Regions from separate parts of the Streptomyces yerevanensis genome, predicted to be linked through region 1. Evidence: riboswitches for the same ligand, from Rfam matches in the RefSeq annotation. Region 1 holds a riboswitch; the other holds the start of a gene.
The links. A riboswitch is a leader RNA that binds a small molecule or an ion and turns the genes downstream of it on or off. The one in region 1 is predicted to bind glycine.

Region 1 (3,402 bases):
GGCTGCTTCCAGGAAGACCAGGTTGACCGGCCAGGGGGCCGGGGCTCGGGTCAGGGCTCGGCCCAGGGCGTCCAGGGGGAGGGTTCTGGCGTCGGGGTTCCAGGAGGTCAGTTCCACGCCTATGAACAGGACCGGGTCTGCCGTTTCGATGGCTGCGAGGCAGCGGCGGGCGGTTCGTACGGCGCCGGTGGCTTCGAACTCGGTCGCGGCGGCCGTCAGGAAGTCCACCGGGTCCTGCTGCCAGTCGGGCTCGAACAGGCGGACCCGGCCGCCGCTCGCGGGGCCGTCCAGCTCGGTGCGTCCGGCGCGGCACAGTTCGGCGACGGCGGGCGGGGGCAGCGGGATGCCCACCGTGCCCTCCGGGTTCACCGCGATGCCCACCTGCGGCGGCAGTCCGCGTGCGAACTCGACGGCGGGCGCGATCGTGTACGACATGTGGTCGCCGACGGTCTGCCGGAACTGCTGTTCCGAGCTGAAGACCGGGACGTACGCCTGTCCGCCGAGCTCCATCGCGGGCAGGTTCAGCGGGCCGCTGTGCGGGCCGCCGCCGTTCGGCAGCGGCACCCAGAGGAAGCTGCGGCCGAGGACCTCCACGATCCGGGCTCCCGCCGAGGGTCCCGCCGGAGCGCCGAGGGACGCGGCGAGCACCTCCTCCAACTCGTTGCCGGGCCAGCCGACGTGCGGATGGGGGTGCGCCTGTGCCGGAAAGTCCATCTGCCTCTACCACCTGCTCGAAAACCACTGCCGGGGCAGCAACCGCTGCGTCGGAAAACCCTAGCTCCCGCCTGAGCAGACTTGCCGAAGTCCACTGCAGTACCGCGCCCCTTAAAGGAGGCCGTAGGCCTCTTTAGGGGCGCGGGGCTGTATCGATTTGCGGCTCCGCCGCGCGGGCGCGACCACCCACGACGGACCCGCAGCATCAAACCGCCTCACCCAGCGGAGCGCTTAGTCGTCGAAGTCGATCCGCCGCAGCACGTCCGCCGCGGACCGGTCGATGAGGACGGCCGAACCGCAGCCCTCCGGCAGGTCGCCCTTCTCCACGGAGCGCAGCAGCCGGGCGGCCGCGGCGCGGTGCCGGGCGAAGGCGTACCGCGAGACGCCACGGCCCCGCTCACGCTGGCCGTCCAGGGCCGTGTCCGGCGGGACGTCAAGGAGCAGCAGATGCAGCGTGCCGCCGCGGCGCCTGGCCTCGCGCGCGATCCAGTTGCGCACCCAGGCCTGGGTGCCGCAGTCGTGCACGACGACGCCCTCGCCGGAGCGCAGGGCGCGACGCAGGCCCGCGTAGTGCGCGGCCCGTACGAGGGGGCGGTAGACCGCGTACGGCAGAACGCCGGACAGGCGGCGGTCCCAGCGGTCGCGGGTGTCCTGCGAGTCGATGCGGACGCCCGTCACGGCGCGGCGCATCAGGGTCGACTTGCCGCTGCCCGGGAGTCCCGTGACCACGACGAGATCGGCCGCGCCGAAGCGCAGGCCGTGCGGACTGTGTCCCGCGCGCTCCCGTAGATCACGGACGACGGGCGCCGGGAGCGGGCCGCACGCCTCCCTGGCCGGGACAGCCGGGACAGCGGGCTGCTTGGGCAGTGCGACGGCGGCACCCGTCGCGTACGCCGTGGTCCTGTTCACGCTGTTCGTCCTCCCCATCGGGTCGGGAGACCCATCCCCGTCAAGTGTAAAGAGAAGGTAATGCGTGCCCCCTGTCGTTTTCGTTCTCGTCATGCCACAGGCCCGTCACAGATCACTGTGACGGGTCTGTGCCCCCTGTGAAGGCCCCCCACGCCTGTGAAAGACCCCCCTGCCACGGCGCACCGATGCGTGCGATGATGTGCGCGCCAACTGCATACCGGCCGCTTGAATCCGCGCGGGAGAGTTCCGGGTACGTGTACACGCAGGTGTACGGGTGTCCGGGCGCCGAAGGAGCAAGTCCCTCCCTTGAATCTCTCAGGCCCCGTTACCGCGCGGGCGAGGCACATCTGAAAAGCGGGCCGCCGACCAGCGGCTCCACCCAAGGTGCAAACCATGACCACCGTCTGTCGGCGGTCACGGCGAACCTCTCAGGTTCCGATGACAGATGGGGAGGAACGACCTCGCCGTCATGCCTTGGGAGCCCTGTCCGATGAGCAGCACCACTCCACGCCGCACAGCACTCGATGCCCTGCATCGCTCGCTCGGCGCCACCATGACCGACTTCGCCGGCTGGGACATGCCCCTGCGATACGGCTCCGAGCGCGACGAGCACCTCGCCGTACGTACGAAGGCGGGTCTCTTCGACCTCTCCCACATGGGCGAGATCACGGTCACCGGGCCGGGGGCCGCCGCACTGCTCGACTACGCGCTGGTCGGGAACATCGGGGGCGTCAAGGTCGGCCGTGCCCGCTACACGATGATCTGCCGCGAGGACGGCGGCATCCTCGACGACCTGATCGTGTACCGGCTCCAGGAGACCGAGTACATGGTCGTGGCCAACGCCTCCAACTCCCAGGTGGTCCTGGACGCCCTCACCGAGCGCGCCGCGGCTCACGGGGGTTTCGACGCCGCCGTACGCGACGACCGTGACGCGTACGCGCTGCTCGCCGTCCAGGGCCCCGAGTCCCCCGGCATCCTCAAGTCCCTCACCGACGCCGACCTCGACGGCCTGAAGTACTACGCGGGCCTGCCCGGCACGGTCGCCGGCGTCCCGGCCCTGATCGCGCGCACCGGCTACACCGGCGAGGACGGCTTCGAGCTGTTCGTCGCCCCGGCCGACGCGGAGAAGCTGTGGCAGGCGCTGACCGACGCGGGATCCTCGGCGGGCCTCGTCCCCTGCGGGCTGTCCTGCCGGGACACGCTGCGCCTGGAGGCGGGCATGCCGCTGTACGGGCACGAGCTGTCGACCTCGCTCACCCCCTTCGACGCGGGGCTCGGCCGGGTCGTGAAGTTCGAGAAGGAGGGCGACTTCGTGGGGCGCGAGGCGCTCACCGAAGCCGCCGCCCGCGCCGAGTCGTCGCCGCCGCGCGTCCTCGTCGGCCTGGTCGCCGAGGGCCGCCGCGTCCCGCGCGCCGGGTACGCGGTCGTCGCCGACGGCAAGGTCATCGGCGAGGTCACCTCCGGCGCGCCCTCGCCGACCCTCGGCAGGCCGATCGCGATGGCGTACGTCGACGCCGCGCACTCCGCGCCCGGCACGCCCGGTGTCGGCGTGGACATCCGGGGCAGCCACGAGCCGTACGAGGTCGTGGCGTTGCCGTTCTACAAGCGCCAGAAGTAATCCCGCCGACGGTTCGGCAGCGCAGCGACGTGACGTACGTTCCCGTGTGCCGTCTCGTATCCGACGTCTCGCATCTGACGTCTCTTGTCCGGCGTCTCGTGACGCAAGACCACCCGTTGATCACCACTCCCCCGCGTACAGGAGAATTCAGGCCATGAGCA
Region 2 (3,402 bases), on a different contig from region 1:
GGCGTTCGTCGATCTGGAGGCCGGGGGAGCAGCCTGGGACGAGGCTTCGGCGCGGCTGGCGGGGGCGAAGCTGCGCGCGGACATCCGGGTCGTCACCGGGCTGACCGGGTCGGTGGGGCTCGCCGCCTCCAAGATGCTCGCGAAGATTGCCTCCGAGCAGGCCAAGCCCGACGGTCTGGTGGTGATAGAGCCGGGGACGGAGCGGGAACTGCTTGCTCCCATGTCGGTGCGCATCTTGCCCGGGGTGGGGCCGGCCACCGGGGACCATCTGCGGCGAGGCGGGATCACGACAGTCGGGGAGATCGCCGAGGCGGGTGAGGACGAGGTCGTACGGCTCCTCGGGAAGGCCCACGGGATCGCGTTGTACGCCATGGCGCTGGCGCACGACGAGCGGCCCGTGGTGGCTGAGCGGGACACCAAGTCGGTGTCCGTCGAAGACACGTATGACGTGGACATCCACGACCGGGTGCGGGTGCGGATGGAGGTGCAGCGGCTCGCCGACCGGTGTGTGCGAAGGCTGCGCGGCGCGCATCTGTCGGGACGGACCATTGTGCTCAAGGTGCGGCGGTACGACTTCTCGACGCTGACCCGTTCCGAGACGCTGCGGGGCCCCACGGACGACCTCTCGGTGGTGCGGGAGGCGGCCGCGCGGCTGCTGGAGTCCGTGGACACCACCGGCGGCGTACGGCTGCTGGGGGTTGGGGTGTCGGGGCTCGCCGACTACACGCAGGAGGATCTCTTCGCGCAAGTTCAGGCGCAGGCCGAGGCCCGGGCTCACGCGGATGAGCCGGAGCATCAGACGCAGGACGAGGCGGAGGAGTCGGCCGAAGAGCAGGAGGCGCCCGCCGTGCGGCGGTGGTCCGCGGGGCATGACGTGCGACATGCCGAGTTCGGGCACGGGTGGGTGCAGGGCAGTGGCATCGGGCGGGTCACGGTGCGGTTCGAGACACCGTTCGTTGTGGCTGGTCGCTCCCCCACTCTCGGCTTCGCTCGAGCGGGGGGACCCCCATCGCGGCGGAGCCGCAAATCGATACAGCCCCGCGCCCCTAAGGAGGCCTGCGGCCTCCCTGGGGCGCGGATACCGCGCCGGACTTAGGCAAGCCCGCTCAGGACTCGTCCGAGCCTGCCAGGTGACCGAAGTCGCGGTCTGGTGGAGGGGGCTGCGGGGGTGTCACGTCGAGGCCGTAGTGGTGGTAGAGCTGGAGTTCCTGCTCCGGGGAGAGGTGGCGGCCGACGCCGAAGTCGGGGGCGTCCTTGACCAGGGCGCGGTCGAAGGGGATCCGCAAGCTGCCCTCGACCAGCTCGCTGGGCTCCAGGGGCACGAAGGCGTCCCTGCCGAACAGGCCGGTGCGTATGGCCGCCCACTCCGGCGTACCGGTCGCGTCGTCGAGATAGACCTCGTCGACGGTGCCGATCTTGTGGCCGTTGCGGTCGAACGCCTTGCGGCCGATCAGGTTGCGCGGATCGATGTCGGTCTGCACGGGCCCTCCAGCTGGTCGCAACTCATCCGTCAGCACTACGCGGCACTACGCATCCGTAAGCACTACGAAAGAGCACTTTGCGGTGGGCGGCCACTCGGGGGATGCCCGCTGGTACGCTGTCAACGGCTGCTGACCCCGTGCGGGAGAGTCCTCCAAGGCTTCATCGGAGGCGCCGAAGGAGCAAATCCTCCCCGGAATCTCTCAGGCCCACGTACCGCGCGGACGAGGCCACTCTGGAAAGCAGAGCGGGTGTCGACGGCTTCCGCTCTCACCGACGGTGAAAGTCGGGACGCCGTACAACCGGCGGGCCGGTGAAGCTCTCAGGTTGAGATGACAGAGGGGGAGGCCGTCCGGGCACCGCTCCGTGGTGCCCTCGAAGGTCGTGTCAGACCAGGAGGCCTCCGTAAATGACCGCCCATCGCATTCCGCTTTCCGAGCTCGAACGGGGAATCCCCTTCGAGCAGCGCCATATCGGGCCCGACACCGAGGCCCGGGCCAAGATGCTCGCGCAGGTGGGATATGGCTCGCTCGAGGAGCTGACGGCCGCCGCGGTGCCGGATGTGATCAAGGATGCCGAGGCGCTCGCGCTGCCGGCCGCGCGCTCCGAGGCCGAGGTCCTCGCCGAACTGCGCTCCCTCGCAGACCGTAACGAGGTCCTCGACTCGATGATCGGGCTCGGTTACTACGGCACGTTCACGCCGCCGGTGATCCTGCGCAACGTCATGGAGAACCCGGCCTGGTACACCGCGTACACCCCGTACCAGCCGGAGATCTCGCAGGGCCGCCTGGAGGCGCTGCTGAACTTCCAGACCATGGTCGCCGACCTCACGGGTCTGCCGACGTCGGGTGCCTCGCTGCTCGACGAGGGCACCGCCGCTGCCGAGGCCATGGCGCTGTCGCGACGTGTGGGCAAGGTCAAGAACGGCGTCTTCCTCGTCGACGCCGACGTGCTGCCGCAGACTGTCGCCGTCATCGAGACGCGCGCCGAGCCGATCGGCGTCGAGGTCGTCGTTGCGGATCTCGGCGAGGGCATTCCGGCCGAGGTCGCCGAGCGCGGCGTGACCGGCGTGCTCCTCCAGTACCCAGGCGCCTCCGGTGCCGTACGGGACATCAAGCCCGTCATCGAGCAGGCGCACGGGCTGGGCGCGATCGTCACCGTCGCCGCCGATCTGCTGGCGTTGACGCTGCTTGCCTCGCCGGGCGAGCTCGGCGCCGACATCGCAGTCGGCACGACGCAGCGCTTCGGCGTACCGATGGGCTTCGGCGGGCCGCACGCCGGATACATGGCGGTGCGCGAGAAGTTCGCCCGCAACCTGCCGGGCCGTCTCGTCGGTGTCTCGCTGGACGCGGACGGCAACCAGGCGTACCGGCTCGCCCTGCAGACGCGGGAGCAGCACATCCGCCGGCAGAAGGCGACCAGCAACATCTGTACGGCTCAGGTGCTGCTCGCCGTGATGGCCGGGATGTACGCCGTCTACCACGGCCCGCAGGGCCTCAGGTCGATCGCGCAGCGCACCCACCGGTACGCCACGATCCTCGCCACCGGTCTGAAGGCGGGCGGAGTCGAGGTCGTGAACGAGGCGTACTTCGACACACTCACCGTCCGTGTGCCGGGCAGGGCCGCCGAGATCGTCGCGGCCGCGCGCGAGGGCGGGGTCAACCTGCGTCTCGTCGACGCCGACCAGCTGTCCATCGCCTGCGACGAGACCACCACGCGGACCCAACTGGGTGCCGTCTGGACCGCGTTCGGCGTCGAGGGTGACGTCGAGGCGCTGGACGCCTCCGCCGCGGACACGCTGCCCGCCGCGCTGCTGCGCACCGACGAGTACCTCACGCACCCGGTGTTCCACCAGCACCGCTCCGAGACCGCGATGCTGCGCTATCTGCGGCGCCTCGCCGACCGTGACTACGCGCTCGACCG

Region 2: it holds a riboswitch for glycine, as region 1 does, so the genes downstream of both, gcvP (aminomethyl-transferring glycine dehydrogenase) here and gcvT (glycine cleavage system aminomethyltransferase GcvT) in region 1, are expected to answer to the same signal.

The regions. Positions count from the first base shown of each region.
Region 1 is NZ_JNWJ01000014.1:66,655-70,056, reverse strand. It holds gene OP79_RS16630 (enhanced serine sensitivity protein SseB) at 1-714, opposite strand, end outside; gene OP79_RS16625 (AAA family ATPase) at 946-1,641, opposite strand; glycine riboswitch at 1,850-1,964, shown strand; glycine riboswitch at 1,965-2,078, shown strand; gene gcvT (glycine cleavage system aminomethyltransferase GcvT) at 2,114-3,241, shown strand; gene gcvH (glycine cleavage system protein GcvH) at 3,396-3,402, shown strand, end outside.
Region 2 is NZ_JNWJ01000054.1:52,959-56,360, reverse strand. It holds gene OP79_RS38240 (DNA polymerase IV) at 1-1,096, shown strand, start outside; gene OP79_RS38235 (PRC-barrel domain-containing protein) at 1,107-1,481, opposite strand; glycine riboswitch at 1,612-1,708, shown strand; gene gcvP (aminomethyl-transferring glycine dehydrogenase) at 1,889-3,402, shown strand, end outside.